DNA from 2 places in the Photobacterium sp. TY1-4 genome. Region 1 is predicted to be linked to the other one. Evidence: predicted binding sites of a transcription regulator. Region 1 holds the regulator's gene; the other holds the start of a gene.
The links. The regulator PurR, encoded in region 1, represses purine synthesis genes. The targets are predictions, from matches to a motif close to TNANGNAAACGTTTNCNTNA.
Positions count from the first base shown of each region.

Region 2: the regulator PurR is predicted to act here: its motif matches at 3,673-3,692, upstream of pckA (phosphoenolpyruvate carboxykinase (ATP)).

Region 1 is NZ_CP099734.1:1,485,691-1,493,572, reverse strand. It holds gene NH461_RS07040 (ExbD/TolR family protein) at 1-215, shown strand, start outside; gene NH461_RS07035 (hemin ABC transporter substrate-binding protein) at 212-1,048, shown strand; gene NH461_RS07030 (FecCD family ABC transporter permease) at 1,069-2,106, shown strand; gene NH461_RS07025 (heme ABC transporter ATP-binding protein) at 2,103-2,918, shown strand; gene purR (HTH-type transcriptional repressor PurR) at 3,391-4,398, shown strand; cyclic di-GMP riboswitch class I at 4,675-4,780, shown strand; gene NH461_RS07015 (TfoX/Sxy family DNA transformation protein) at 4,908-5,501, shown strand; gene NH461_RS07010 (hypothetical protein) at 5,825-6,217, shown strand; gene NH461_RS07005 (carboxymuconolactone decarboxylase family protein) at 6,367-6,957, shown strand; gene NH461_RS07000 (FAD-dependent oxidoreductase) at 6,966-7,882, shown strand, end outside.
Region 2 is NZ_CP099734.1:3,420,783-3,428,664, forward strand. It holds gene gspD (type II secretion system secretin GspD) at 1-1,010, opposite strand, end outside; gene gspC (type II secretion system protein GspC) at 1,039-1,923, opposite strand; gene hslR (ribosome-associated heat shock protein Hsp15) at 2,212-2,619, shown strand; gene hslO (Hsp33 family molecular chaperone HslO) at 2,646-3,521, shown strand; gene pckA (phosphoenolpyruvate carboxykinase (ATP)) at 3,840-5,471, shown strand; gene NH461_RS15830 (AsmA family protein) at 5,653-7,806, shown strand; gene NH461_RS15835 (bifunctional GNAT family N-acetyltransferase/hotdog fold thioesterase) at 7,761-7,882, opposite strand, start outside.

The sequences.
Region 1 (7,882 bases):
ATACGCCGTACTGGGCCTTACAGGGTACCCCCTTCGAGACTTGGGATACCTTCAGTCACGCTCTGTTACGTGAAGTACAGGCACATCCGGACAAACCCGTGGTGATCGGGGCAGACAAATCCGGGTCGATCGAACACATGCTCAAACTGCTCGCGTTCTTGCAGCAGCAGGATATCAAAGCCACACAACTATTAATGGAAGAGGATAAATCATGAAGCGTATTGCTCTGGCAACCGCACTCCTGCTCACAACGAGCGCAGCCTGGGCCAATGAACGGATCATCAGCGCAGGGGCCGCCGTCACCGAACTGATGTATGCGCTCGATGCCCAGTCACAAATTGCGGCGGTAGATATTACCAGCAAGCCTCTGGTCGATCAGTCAGTCCCAACGTTGGGCTACCACCGCCAGCTCTCAGCTGAAAGCCTGATTGCGCTCAATCCGACCCGCTTGCTGGGATCAAATGAGATGGGGCCAAAAACGACCCTCGACTTGCTCCGCCAGGCCGGGATCGCAGTCAACATCCTCAACTCCGGCGAAACCGTAGACGATTTGATGATCCGAATTGATCAGGTCGGCGAACTCACGGGCAAGCAGGCCCAGGCAGCCGCTTTACAGCAGGACGTCAAAGCCAAGCTGGCTGCCATCCAGGCGAACCTGGCACAAACCCAAACACCGAAGAAAGTCCTGTTTTTATTGATCCGCGAAGGCCGCCCAGCCAATGTGGCCGGGCGCAACACCACTGCCGATACCGTGATCACTTTAGCCGGAGGGGTAAACCCGGCAGCTGAAGCCGTCGAGTCCTACAAACCGGTTTCCGTGGAAGCCATGGTCGAGATGCAGCCCGATATCATTTTGCTCAGCTCACGAACCCTCGCCAACCTTGGCAGTGCTGATGAGCTGTTACAGCAAATGCCGCTGCTGATCGCCACCCCGGCCGGGCAGAACAAAGCGATTGCCACCATCGATGGCACTGCACTGATTGGCGGACTGGGCCTGAAAAGCCTGAGCGAAGCAGAACGTTTAAACACCGTGTTCTACCCACACTAACAGAGCCGAAGTTCACCACTATGCAGTTTCAACGCATTCCTGCCACCATTATTTTTCCGCTGGGCTTGCTGAGCCTGGCCCTGGCAATCACCAGCTCGGTGGTTGTCGGCCCGATGGGGATCAGCTTCAGCGACAGCCTGAAGGCATTACTGCCCTGGCAAGCCGAGCTTCCGGCACATATTCAGATTGTGATCCACCAAATCCGCCTGCCGCGTACCCTGCTGTGTATTGCCGTGGGCGCCATTCTGGCCCTGTGCGGTGCGGTCATGCAAGGCCTGTTCAGGAACCCGCTGGCGGATCCCGGCATCATCGGCGTTTCCGGCGGGGCGAGCCTGGGAGCCGCGCTGGCGATTGTGGTGTTTGCACCGCTGGCAGCAAGTTATCCTTTGCTGCTGACCGTCGGGACCGTGCCCGCTTTTGCATTTATCGGTGGTGCGGTCAGCACCTATCTGGTGTACCGTCTCGGGACCGATAAAAACGGCACCTCTGTTACCGTGATGCTGCTGGCCGGGGTAGCCATTGCTGCACTTTCCGGTGCTGCGATGGGTCTGATGAACTATCTGGCCGATGATCAGGCGTTACGGGATCTGTCCTTATGGAGCATGGGCTCGCTGGCCGGAGCAACCTGGCCGGGGATCACCCTGGCATTCATCACACTCAGCGTGCTGGTCCTGCTGTTTGATCGGGACGCCAATGCCCTGAATGCTTTTTTGCTGGGGGAAGCAGAAGCCCGACATATGGGCGTCAACGTCCAGCGGCTCAAACGCCGCTTGATCCTGCTCTGTGCTGCGGGCGTCGGGATCTGTGTTTCTTTGAGCGGGGTGATCGGTTTTCTTGGTCTCATCATCCCACATCTGGGCCGGATGCTGTGCGGCCCGAACCATAAAGTCCTGCTTCCGCTCTCTGCCCTGCTGGGCGCACTGGTACTGCTGGTAGCCGATATGCTGGCCCGAGTCGTGGCGGCACCGACGGAATTGCCGGTGGGCATCATTACCGCCATTCTCGGCGCGCCGTTCTTTATTGTCATGCTGATGAAACAACGAGGCAGAATGTCATGAATACCGCGATTAACCCTGTCTCTGCAACGACGCAAACGACACCAGCGATTAACGCCCGTGCGCTGAACCTGACTCTGGGCGGCAAAACACTACTTGATGACTTCACCCTCAGTTTGGCCAGCGGCGAGCTGACCGCTTTGCTCGGTCCGAATGGTGCCGGCAAAAGCAGCCTGCTGAAGGTACTGTGCGGCGAAGCCGACGGCGGCGGCACGATACAATTTTTCGGTCAAGATCGGAACACCTATGCCCCGGCGACCCTCGCCAGACACCTTGGGGTCCTGCCGCAACACAGCAACCTGACGTTTGCGTTTACTGCACGGGAAGTGGTTGAGCTGGGCAGCTTACCCCTGCAACTGACGAAAAAAGACACCCAAGCACTGGCAACTGAAACCATGAGCCGGGTCGATGTCCTGGCACTTCAGGACCGCCTATACCCCACCCTGTCCGGTGGTGAAAAACAGCGGGTTCACCTAGCCCGGGTGCTGACGCAACTCAGCCAGGCGGGTGAGCAATGTATCCTGATGCTTGATGAACCGACTTCTGCCCTGGATCTCGCGCATCAGCACCGGACCTTACAAGTGGCCCGGGAGCTGGCCCGGGCCGGTGCGGCTGTGATTGTGGTGATCCATGATCTCAATCTGGCCGCCCAATATGCCGATCGGTTAGTGATCATCAATCAAGGCAAAGTGCAGGCTGATGGCACGCCATGGCAGGCGTTAACCCCCGACATCATCCAGCAGGTCTATGGCTGGCCGGTCCACGTCAGCAAACATCCGACCCAGGATTTCCCGGTCGTATTGCCCGCAGGATAAGGAAACCTGCCTAACCTGCACCATCCCCAGCACGATTCTCCCGGTTTTCCTCCGGGAGAAGCGATGGCCGACATAAAGAACACCACCAGATATGCATCCAATTTGAGAAAATTTGCAGTGAGTTTGTTGATATCTATCAAGAATTACTACCTTGCGATACAGAAACGTTGCACTGTGCGCTACACTCAGTAGAATGTGATCGCAAGCGATTACACAATGCAACGCCTGAAAGGCGAGAAGAACAAGAAAGCCGCTCGGAAGAGAAGCGGCTTTTTGACGTTTTATACGCAGTATGAAACAGCATGATGATCCCTGTGAACGCAGATCATCATGCCAAACTGAACAAGTATCTGGCCTGACTCCAAGAAGCAAACCAGATACTTATTCAGTTTGGTGCACGGCTGTTGAATGCTGTTCAGATCAATGAAGAGAAATGGGCCCAAGCCCGCTTTGAATTATTAGAAGAATAAGTATGGCAACGATTAAAGATGTTGCACGTTTGGCAGGTGTTTCAACCACAACAGTGTCTCACGTGATCAATAAAACCCGGTTTGTTGCAGAAGCAACCCAGAAGAAAGTGCTGGCCGCCGTGGATGAGCTCAACTATGCCCCGAGCGCTGTGGCGCGAAGCCTGAAATGTAACACCACCCGGACCATCGGCATGCTGGTGACCAAATCAACCAACCCGTTCTTTGCCGAAGTTGTACATGGGGTTGAAGAATATTGTTATGGCGAAGGCTACACGCTGATCCTGTGTAACACCGAAGGGAACCTGGAAAAGCAACGTGACTATCTGCGCATGCTGGCTGAAAAGCGGGTCGACGGATTACTGGTGATGTGTTCCGATCTGGACGATAAACTGCTGGCCCTGCTCGAGCGCCAGAAAGATCTGCCGATGGTGGTCATGGACTGGGGTCCGGAGAGCCCGCACACCGACAAAATCCAGGACAATGCGGAATTGGGTGGCTATGTCGCGACCAAATACTTTATTGAACACGGCCACCAGAAAATTGGCTGCCTGACCGGACACAGTGAAAAACTGACCTGCCGTGAGCGCCTCAAAGGCTTCCACAAAGCCATGGCTGAAGCCAATTTGAGCGTCAATCCGGACTGGCTGATTGAAGGCGATTTTGAGTGTGAATCTGCCGTGGCGGCTGCCAAGCAGTTCATCGCCATGGAAGAGCGCCCGACCGCGATTTTCTGCTTTAACGACATTATGGCAATGGCGCTGATCAGTACGTTTGAGCAAGCGGGTCTGCGCGTGCCGGATGATATCTCCATCATCGGTTATGACAATATCGATCTAGCGCCGTACTTCTCACCACCGCTCACCACCATCCACCAGCCGAAACAACGGTTGGGTAAGAAAGCCATTGAAATCCTGATGGCACGGGTGAAAGACAAACAACATGAACGCCGGATCTTTGAAATGGCGCCCGAATTGGTCGTGAGAAAATCAGTCAAGAACCTAAACATCTGATTTCATAAACACTTCAATTTTTCTTTTCAAAAAAACCGATAGCTTGCTATCGGTTTTTTGTTGCAATTTTGACCATCCTCTGACCACAGATTTACATCCCGAATTTATCAAGACCCATAACGTGTTAAATCTGGCCCAATCCCGACCAACTTGTTCAAAATTTAATAAGTTTTAAATTTTTGCTAGCAGGCTTTAGGATCTATTTGTGGGAGCAATATCACATTTTTAAAAATGGGACCAAGTTCAAAAATATCTTCTGAGATATGCTTGTTTATGTCACGAACAAGGCAAACCATTCTAAAGAATGGGACGCAAAGCCTCCGGCCTAAGAGTTACTTATTTATCAATAACTAAGTGGACTTATGGTAGCGGGGTTGCCGATGGATGTAGCAAGAAGTCATGTTCAGAATCCTGACAAATCCCTGACATTGCTTTTCTTCGTAATTTGCTAATCTGAATCCTCGCTCTGTTGTTAGGTGACTCGAGAAATTTTTCACCGAGTAAGAAGCATGGACAAACCAGTACTTAAAGATTCTCTTCGACTGTTTCAATGTTTTGAAAATGTAAAATCACGTTCAATGTTTGGTGGTTTTGGGATTTTCTCAGGCGAAACCATGTTTGCGTTAGTGGTTAACGACAAACTTCACCTGCGTGCCAATGCCGAAAACGAAGAACAATTTAAACAAGCAGGACTCAGCCCATACGTTTACAAAAAGCGTGGATTTCCGGTCGTCACCAAACACTTCGCAATTCCTGAGGAGTGGTGGGATGCGCCAGAGCAAATTATCGAACACGCCAAACAATCTTTTGAGGCTGCTAAACAGGACAAGGAAAAGAAAAGCCAGACCGGCCCGAGCCGTATCAAGGATTTGCCGAACCTACGTTTAGCCAACGAACGAATGCTGAAAAAAGCAGGGATTTGTACCGTCGACGAACTCTACGAAGCCGGTGCATTAAACGCTTATAAAGCTCTGCAGGAAACGCATCAGGAAACGGTCAGTATCGACTTGCTCTGGGCGCTGGAAGGCGCGGTGAGCGGACGTCACTGGTCCGTCATTCCACCGCAGCGTCGTTCCGAGCTGTTGTCAAAACTCAACGGCTGAACCCTTCCCGATTCATTGTGAAAAAGAGGCGGCTTGCGCCTCTTTTTTTATTTCATGCTTCGCTTCCCATCCCTTAACCAAGCCATCCCTGACCTGAACAAGCATTTAAGAAGCAAACTACGCGGTTCAATGTCGGTCGCCACGGGGAGTATTTATATGCCCTGCGCCCTGTCAAATTTGTACCAACCGAAAGACATTTTTCTGTTAAGAAATGACAAAGATTGACACCACTCCCAAAGCTGTTCACAAATTCATCAACAGGGTTTTCATCCCTTGCGACCTCAGTAGAATTGGGGCGTCAACGCAGCCGGAAGGAAGGTATCATGTACAGCTCGCAGCCTTTTCCAGGACAATCCAATCAGATGTTCAAAGACAAGTTTTGCAAATGGCCAAAACTGATGCGCCTGTTAGTCCTGCTGAACTTTCTGCCGACAGCAATCATCGTCTTTGTTGTCCATCAACAACTGGCCCCGTTTTCAATGCTCGATGAAATACTAGCCTTGACCGCTGGGTTTAACGGCCTGCTGTTGCTGTGGGGCGTTTTGCTTAAAATCCGTGCCAAAAAATACTGGTACCGCAACTATCATATCGGCAAAACCATGGCCCTTGCCTTACTGCCGGTCCTGGCGTCCGGTTATTTGTTTGTTTCCCAGCCCGCCATTCCGGATATGGCGCAGCAGCAAGAGGCCAAATCCGTCTATATTTCGCTCAACTAAACGAATTTAAAGATTTTTTCTCTCAAAACTGAAAGTTTTCCAACCGTTGCTCGGTCTTGTCTCATACCATTCGGTAGAGCTGCATGCTGCGCAACGATTCGTGCTATCTTTGTTGCATATGTGGCCCACTGGCAACCTAAGAGGCACACGTGCGTATTTCAGCCAAGCAAGATTACTCATTTCTCATCAAGCCGCTCCTCTGGCTTCAGAAGCGCCATTACGGCCATCCTCTGAATCCGGCCTTATTATGGGGACGACGCCCCACTCTGTTCTGGCTGGTTGCCGGCTTTTTTGGCTACCTGGACCGCAAATCTTCGCCATTAACCCCGGTGATTCGCTCACTGATCTGTGTCCGGGTATCGCAACTCAACCTCTGCGCATTTTGTGTCGATGCCAACGGCATGAAACTGGCCGAACGTTGTGACTCCGTCGAAAAAATCAAGGCGCTGGCACACTGGCAACAAAGTGGCTTATTCAGTGCCGAAGAGCAAGCGGTACTGGGCTATACCGAAGCCATCACCATCACCGGACAACAGGTGACCGATGCCATGCTCTCTGCATTGCAGCAATGGTACGACGAGGATGCGCTGGTCGAACTGACGGCCCTGATCGCCTTCCAGAATCTCTCCGCCAAATTTAATACCGCCCTGGATGTACCTGCGCAGGGCTTTTGCTCGCTGCCGATCCAGCCGGAGCAAGCCAACCCGAACGCGACTCAGCCGGCTGACCACACAAAATAGGGAACCTCATGGATAAGAAAAAAATAGGGCTATTCAGTATCGTTGCCGCCCTCATCGGCCTCTGGTTTGTGTTTGATCTCGGCCAGTACTTCACCCTCGAGCAGGCCAAAGCACAGCAACTCGCCCTGCAGGACACGATTGCCAGTCAGCCGCTCATGGCCAGCCTGATTTACTTTGCGATTTATATTGGGGTGACCGCACTGTCGCTGCCGGGCGCAGCGATCATGACCTTGCTGGGCGCCGCGCTGTTCGGCTTCTGGTGGAGCCTGCTGCTGGTCTCTTTTGCCAGCTCCATCGGGGCCACCCTGGCTTTTCTGTTCAGCCGCTATATTCTGCGTGACTGGGTTCAGGACAAATTTGGCCACCGTCTGGCCCCTATCAATGCCGGCATCGAAAAAGATGGCCCGCTGTATCTGTTTACCCTGCGCTTGATCCCGGTGTTTCCGTTCTTTCTGGTCAACCTGCTGATGGGCCTGACACCGATTTCCACCCGGATGTTCTACCTCATCAGCCAACTCGGGATGCTGGCAGGCACCATGGTGTATATCAATGCCGGGACCCAACTGGGTGAAATTGACTCCCTGAGCGGGGTGATTTCCCCGCAAGTATTGTTCTCACTGGCCTTACTTGGCGTTTTCCCGCTCTTGGCCAAAGGGCTGATGAACCTGTATAACCGCCGTCGGATCTACACCGGCTGGACCCGCCCAAATCAGTTCGACCAGAATATGGTGGTGATTGGTGCCGGGGCTGGCGGGTTAGTCAGTGCCTACATCGCTGCTGCCGTCAAAGCCAAAGTGACCCTGATCGAGCGCCATAAAATGGGAGGCGATTGCCTCAATACCGGTTGTGTGCCGTCGAAAGCACTGATCCGTGCTGCGCATACCATGGCTGAAATCAGCCGTGCCGATGAATTCGGCATCACCAC
Region 2 (7,882 bases), 1.6 Mb from region 1:
AGTTGGGCAATAATGTTTTCCAGCGCGCGCATAATATCGGGCGGCGCCGTCAGGATCAGGGCGTTGGTATCGACGTGCGCAGAGATCATCACCTCTGACTTGCCGCCCACGGGATTCTTACTGCCGCCCTGTTTTTCGGCCTGCAGGTTCTCGGAAACCCCCTTCAGCACCTCGACCAAGTCTTCGGCATTGGCGTACTTGAGGTAAATCACCCGGTTATTGCCCGAGGTCGCCATCTCTTTGTCGAGCTGACGAATAAGACGTTTCAGGCGATTACGCACCTGCGGATCTCCGGACAGCAGCACCGCATTGGTCCGCTCATCGGCAACCAGTTTCGGCTGCAGGAACTCCGGTGTCGATTTGGCGTCCGCCGACTTGTTCAGCGCTTCGACAATCCGCACCATTTCGGCCGCTGATGCGTTGTTGAGTTCAACCACATCAATTTCTTTATCGCCTGCGCGATCGACCCGCTCAATGATTTCTGCCAGGCGATTCACCACCGCGGCCCGCCCGGTGATCATAATAATGTTGGCCGGATCGTAGTGCACTACGTTCCCGGCACCGGCATTATCGTTGAGCTGACGCAGCAGCGGCGATAGCTCCCGGACCGAGACATTCCGGACCGCAATCACGCGGGTGACGACTTCGTCGCCCTGCACACGATCAGAGCCGTCAACCACCGGAATGGCCGAGATTTTCGCATCTTTATCGCGGATCACCTTGAGTACGCCGTTTTCCATCTCCACCACGGCAAACCCATACACGGACAGCACATTTAAGAAGAACTGGTAGTACTGCTCATCGTTCAGCAAATCATAACTGCGCACATTAACCTGGCCACGCACCGCCGGATCGACAATGATGGTTTTCTGCAAGTTGCGCCCGACAATATTAATGAATTCCTGAATATCCGTTCCTTTGAAGCTGGCGCTGAATTCATTGGCAAGTACTGAGCTGCACAGCAAACTTCCGGCCAGCCACAGGGCACTTTTCCCCATCCATTTTTTCACAAAAAACTCCTGCTCGTTGTCGCGTGCGTTAGCGCAACTCAATATAAATATCGTGTAACTGGCCGTCCCGCTCGACCGTTAACATAAATTCAGAGGCCTCGGACAACTCCGTCCACAGCCGGGCCATCACGGCCGGATCTGTTAAGTCATTGCCATTGAGGCTCACCGCCAGATCATCGGGCTGTAACCCCACCGCATCAAACAAGGCCCGCTCTTTGCCCGGGTTCACCCGATAGCCAACCAACGCGCCGTCTTTTTTCACCTGCGACAGGCGAATGTAACTGAACAGCGTCTGGGGTTTCTCCAGAATCTCCTGCTTGATCTGGCTTAAATTACTGGCCACAGCAGGCTTCGGCGTCGTGGCCGACGTCGGCTGAGGTTGCGGCTGGGATTTGCTGAACTTCACCCCGTCCAGCATCAGGGTTTCATCCCGGCCGCTATTGCGAATAATCACCCGATCGACATACACCGCCTGCAAGGTCGCCCGGGTACCTTCAATCGCTTCATTCAAGCCATAAGTATTCTGGCGACCGCGATTGGCGATCACCGCCAGACTGGTCCCCGGTTTGGTGCTGGCCACCACACCAACCAACGTCAGGCTCAGCCGGGTTTCCGGCGCATCCTGAGCCACCGGTTTTTTCTCCACCACCGGTGCATTTTGCTGATAGCGACCAAACAGATTCATGCCTAATACATCAGACACCTGAAAACCCTCCCGGTTCGCTTGCGCGACCGCGACGGGTTTCGCCTGCCAGATCGCCGGCGCGGCCGTAGGCTGCATCAACGACCACACCAGACGTCCTAAAATCCATGCCAGCATCACGACCAGCAGCCATGTGGCAATCCGGGTCAGTGTCGCCACTGACATCGGCCGCTTAGCCTGAAGCGTTTCCAACCAATTTGCTGCAACCATTGCTCAACCATCTTCCTGTTGCTGTTAGCCGAACGAGTGCCGTTTGGGCGCCCGAATCAGATAGCATACCGTTTCGAGAAAAATACAGCAGTTTTTTCATCGTAAAAAGACTAAATATATCAAAACAGATCACGTAAAAAACATATCTACTATCAATAGACTAGACAGAGGCTGTCAATTATTCCCTCCCGAGCGTTGAAATTGCACCGACCCGGCACCATTAAGTAAGGCTGACGCTGTCATCGCAATATGGTATTTTTAGTCCCCCTTTGGGAGAAGGAGCACGTTATGGGCCAGCAATCCCCTGATTCCGACACCAGCCAGGTTCGCCTCGACAAATGGCTGTGGGCGGCACGGTTTTACAAAACCCGCTCAATCGCCCGCACGATGATCGACGGTGGCAAGGTGCACTATAACGGCCAACGTTCCAAACCCAGCAAACTGGTGGAAGTCGGCGCCGAAGTGCGCCTGCGACAAGGCAATGATGAAAAAACTGTCACCATCATGAAACTGTCCGGCACCCGCCGGGGGGCCCCGGAAGCGCAAACCCTGTACCAGGAAACAGCGCAGAGCATCGAGCAACGCGAAGCCCAGGCCCAAATGCGCAAACTCAATGCCTATCACAGCCCAAGTCCCGACAAGCGCCCTGATAAAAAACAGCGGCGCGATATAATTAAGTTTAAAAGCAGTAACTGATTTTACCTGCTGGAGTAGAAAGTAAAATGACAAACGATAGTCTGTACCGTTACCTGTTTGACGGTGTATCTGTACGTGGTGAGCTCGTTCAGCTGAGCGACACTTATCAGCAAATCATTTCCAGCAAGGAATACCCGGCACCGATCCAGCACCTGTTGGGTGAACTGCTTGTGGCCACCAGCCTGCTGACGGCAACCCTGAAATTTGAAGGCTCGATCACCGTGCAACTGCAAGGAGACGGTCCGGTGAAACTCGCCGTGATCAATGGCGACCACAACCAGCAAATGCGTGGTGTGGCGCGCTGGGACGGCGACGTTCCTGCCGGAACCATCACCGATCTGATCGGCAAAGGTCACATGGTGATCACCATTACCCCGAACCAGGGTGAGCGCTACCAGGGCGTGGTTGGCCTGGAAGGGGACAACCTGGCAGCCTGCCTGGAAAATTACTTTGCCAGCTCCGAGCAGCTGAAAACCCGCATCTGGCTGCGCACCGGCGAAGTCGAGGGTCAGGCCAAAGCGGCAGGCATGCTGCTGCAAATCCTGCCGGACGGCCAGGGCCACGACACCGACTTCGAGCACCTGGAGCAACTGACCGAAACCGTGAAGGACGACGAGTTGTTCACCCTGCCGGCCCAGGACGTGTTGTACCGCCTGTACCACCAGGAAACCGTGAAGCTGTTTGATCCGCAAGCTGTATCCTTCCACTGCGGTTGCTCCCGCGAGCGCAGCGCCTCGGCCATCTGCTCGATTGAGCGAGACGAAGTGGAGCGGATTGTGGCCGAAGAAGGTCAAATTGCCCTGCACTGTGACTACTGCGGCACCACCTACGCCTTTGACAGCGTTGACGTGGCAGCGCTGTTCAAAAATGCAGCAACCAGTCCATCAAATCAGGTACATTAATTATTCTTTCGTAATAACCCTGAAAGTGAATTACAGGAGCCGGCATTCTGCCGGCTTTTCTTTTAACTGAAGCACAGTTTCTCCCGCCCCCCTGAAATTCAACTACGCCTTAAGTCCCGCTTTTTTCAATAGAAATATTAATCCGAAGCCCTAGCGCAAACGTTTCACAACACGGTAAAATCCCCACTCAAAGACAATAATAACTTTTACTAATCCGTAACTTTAAAGTGGTTATTTTTTGATAAACCTCCCTGAATTACCCCTTTAGGGTTGCTAGCATGGTCAACAGTTAAACAACATCTTACCCAAGGAGCACCTATGACCGTCATGAACGTCGAAAAAAAGGTTGCAAAAAATATGGATCTATCTCAATACGGTATCACCAATGTTACCGAAATTGTTCGCAACCCGTCTTATGAACTGCTGTTCGAAGAAGAGACGAAACCGGGGCTGGAAGGCTACGAGAAAGGGATTGTTACTGAACTGGGCGCCGTGGCTGTGGATACCGGTATTTTCACCGGCCGTTCACCCAAAGATAAGTTCATCGTCAAAGATGACACCACCAAAGAGACCCTCTGGTGGGCCGATCAAGGCCAAAACGACAACAAGGCCATTGATCAAGCCGTCTGGAACGATCTGAAAGGACTAGTGACCGAGCAACTTTCCGGCAAGCGCCTGTTTGTCATTGACGGCTACTGCGGTGCCAACCCGGATACCCGCCTGTGTATCCGCGTGATCACGGAAGTCGCCTGGCAGGCCCATTTCGTGAAAAATATGTTCATCCGTCCGAGTGAAGAAGAGCTGGCCACCTTCGAGCCTGACTTCGTGGTCATGAACGGCGCCAAATGCACCAACGATAAGTGGCAGGAGCAAGGCCTGAACTCGGAAAACTTCACCGTGTTCAACCTGACCGAGAAAATGCAACTGATCGGCGGCACCTGGTACGGCGGCGAAATGAAGAAAGGCATGTTCGCCATGATGAACTACTTCCTGCCACTGCAGGATATCGCCTCTATGCACTGCTCGGCCAACATGGGCAAAGACGGTGACGTCGCGGTGTTCTTCGGCCTGTCCGGCACCGGCAAAACCACCCTGTCGACCGATCCGAAGCGTGCCCTGATTGGTGATGACGAGCACGGCTGGGACGATAACGGGGTCTTCAACTTCGAAGGCGGCTGCTACGCCAAGACCATCAACCTGTCGAAAGAAGCCGAGCCGGACATCTACAACGCGATCCGTCGTGATGCCCTGCTGGAAAACGTCACCGTGCGCAGTGACGGTGCCATCGACTTCAACGACAACTCGAAGACCGAGAACACCCGCGTCTCCTACCCGATCTACCACATCGAAAACATCGTCAAGCCGGTCTCCAAGGGCGGTCATGCCAACAAGGTGATCTTCCTGTCGGCCGATGCCTTCGGCGTGCTGCCACCGGTCTCGAAACTGACGCCAGAGCAAACCAAGTACCACTTCCTGTCCGGCTTTACCGCCAAACTGGCCGGAACCGAGCGTGGGATCACCGAGCCAACGCCAACCTTCTCGGCGTGTTTCGGCAATGCCTTCCTGACGCTGCACCCAACCAAGTACGCGGAAGTGCTGGTGAAACGTATGGAAGCCGCCGGCGCGGAAGCCTATCTGGTCAACACCGGCTGGAACGGCACCGGCAAGCGCATCTCAATTCAGGATACCCGCGGTATCATTGATGCGATCCTGGACGGCTCGATTGAGCAGGCCGAAACCAAGCACATCCCGATCTTCAACCTGGAAGTCCCGGCAGCCCTGCCGGGCGTCGATGCGGGCATTCTGGACCCACGCGATACCTACACCGATCCTCTGCAGTGGGAAAGCAAAGCGAAAGATCTGGCCGAGCGCTTTATCAACAACTTTGACAAGTACACCGACAATGAAGAAGGTGCCGCACTGGTTGCCGCTGGCCCTCAGCTAGACTAACGGACAAACACCTCGAGCGATGTCAGCGCCCCTCATGTGAGGGGCGTTTTTTATGTCTGGTGCAAAAGTCACTGAAATAAAACAAAAACATAAAACAAAAACTAAACCACGTTCTGGCACTATCCGGCTTGCAGCAACCCCAATTTTCGGCCACTCTGATTTCATACTATAGGAGAGTGTCATGCGTCTGGTCGGGAAACTCATCGCCACGGTTATCATCATCAGCCTGCTGGGGCTCACCATTCTGCTGGCCCTGCTGCACACCCGACATGCCACGCCGCTCATCAGCCACCTGATCAACACCCTGACGCCGTATCGCGTCCATGCAACGTCGGTGCGCTACCACATCTTGGATCCCTGGCATCTGCAGATCGACGAACTGACACTCCAGCTCCCCGCCGCCGATGCGCAGATCCCCGAGCCGATCACCGTGCCCCGCCTGGAGCTCTGGCTCAACCCGACCCGCCTGCTGCAGCCGGGCTGGTCGTTCGACACCCTGCTGATAGACGGACTGACCCTGACCGGCACGCCGCCGCTGGCCGCCTTCCCAGCCATGGAAGCCAATCACCTGGCCCTGACCCATTTCAACTGGAACAGCGGCCCCCTGAGCCTGACGGACAGCCGTCTCCAGCTCAACCACTGGCAAAGCGATCCGGCAGCCCCCTATGCCTACCAGGGGGATGTCCAGCTGGCCGCCGCGTCGATTCGCTGGCAGCAACAAGAGTTCAGCAACATCCTGATTGACGGGCAGCGTGACGACCATCAGTGGACTTTGCATGGTTTTTCATTTCACTGGCACGGGGCAACGCTGAGCGGCCAGGCCGAGTATCTGGCCCCGCCCGACGTCCGCCCGCAGTGGCGCATCCACCAGCTGAGCCTGGCCGATCTGACCTTTCAGGATCAAACCCTGGCCAACCACCTCACAGCGCAATGGCAGCACTACCTGAGCGCCACGCGCCCTCAAATCGAGCTCCAGCGTCTGGATATTCTCAACAGCAGTGTCGAGCTGCCGGGCCTCACCCTGAACGGCGCCAATCTGTCCCTGCGGGGATGGCGCCTTGATGACGGATACGCTCCCGAAGAAGCCCTTTGGCAACAGCAGGAAGCCACCCTGTCCTTCGGCGCTGACAGTCTGCAATGGCGGGAGATATTGCTGGACGAGCCCCTGGCGGAGCTTCACTTCCGCCCGCAGCAGATCCAGCTGAGCGCCTTGTCGACCCGGCTGTTAGGCGGTTATCTCACCACAGACGGGACGATCACCCCGGACTTCCTGGCACTCAATCAGTTCACCGCCCGCAATCTTCAGTGGGATTTACCGACAGATTGGGCGAGCACGCTGCACCAACTCGCCGCGCCGTTCGCCGATATCAGCGTGCAGGAACTCAATATCGGCTATTCCGCATTGACCGCCGCCGACCCCACCTGGCCGTTTCATCTCGGCGGACTCAATGCCAGCGGGCATGATTTGCATCTCAAACGCCGCGGACATCCCGGCTTGTGGCAAGGAAACCTGACGGCCAGCGCCAGCAGTGCCGGGCTCAACGGCATTCCCGTGGCGGAGTCGATGCTCGACATGACGGCTCAGGCCGGCCAGTGGCAACTGAACCGGCTGGCCCTGTCATTTGAGCATGGCCTGCTGGAAGCTCAGGGTGAGGTTGCACTGCACCGGGAAGGCCTGCCGTGGCAACTGATCCTGAACGGCGACAGCCTACCGGTCGCCGTCCTGCCCCGCTGGCTGCAACTGCCGGTATCGTTCGATGGCCGGCTCGATGTTGCGCTCGACGCGCAGGGACTGGGCCAGCACCCAACCGGCCTGGCCTACAGCCTGGAAGGCGAACTCACGGCCAACCTGCGCCAGCTCCGGCTCAGCCGACTCACCCAGGACCAGCTCTGGCGCCAGTGGCAACAACCTTCGCTGATACTGGCAGCTGTCCCGCGCCCGGGGCCAGACGCCACCGTGAGCAGCCTGCCATCAGGCGCAGCGCAAGAATCCGAGACGCCAAGATTGGAAGAGCGACCCTCCCAAGGGCGGCTATCCGAAGCACTCTTAGCTGAGAAGGCACCGCCTGAAAAGCGACTGCCCGGGGCGTCGACCGGCGTATTGCAAGCCACGCCGCTCCGGCTCCGAGCCGATCGCGGCCGGATCCGGATCAATCCGTTCGAGATCAAAGGGGAAAATTGGTCAGCCACCCTGAGTGGCCAATGGGATCTGGCCCGGCCCGGCGCCCGACAACTGGAGCTGAAGGCCGAGCAGGGCTGCGAGCGCCTGGAGCGGCGCTGGCAGGGGGATCAGCAGTCGGTGTCGCTGTCTTCCTGTGCAGGCAACAACATATAGGTCCCGGTAAAAGTGGCTGCCTGCTGCTCGCCGCTGTAGATGTCCACATCCACCACTACCCGGCCTTTGCGGCCAC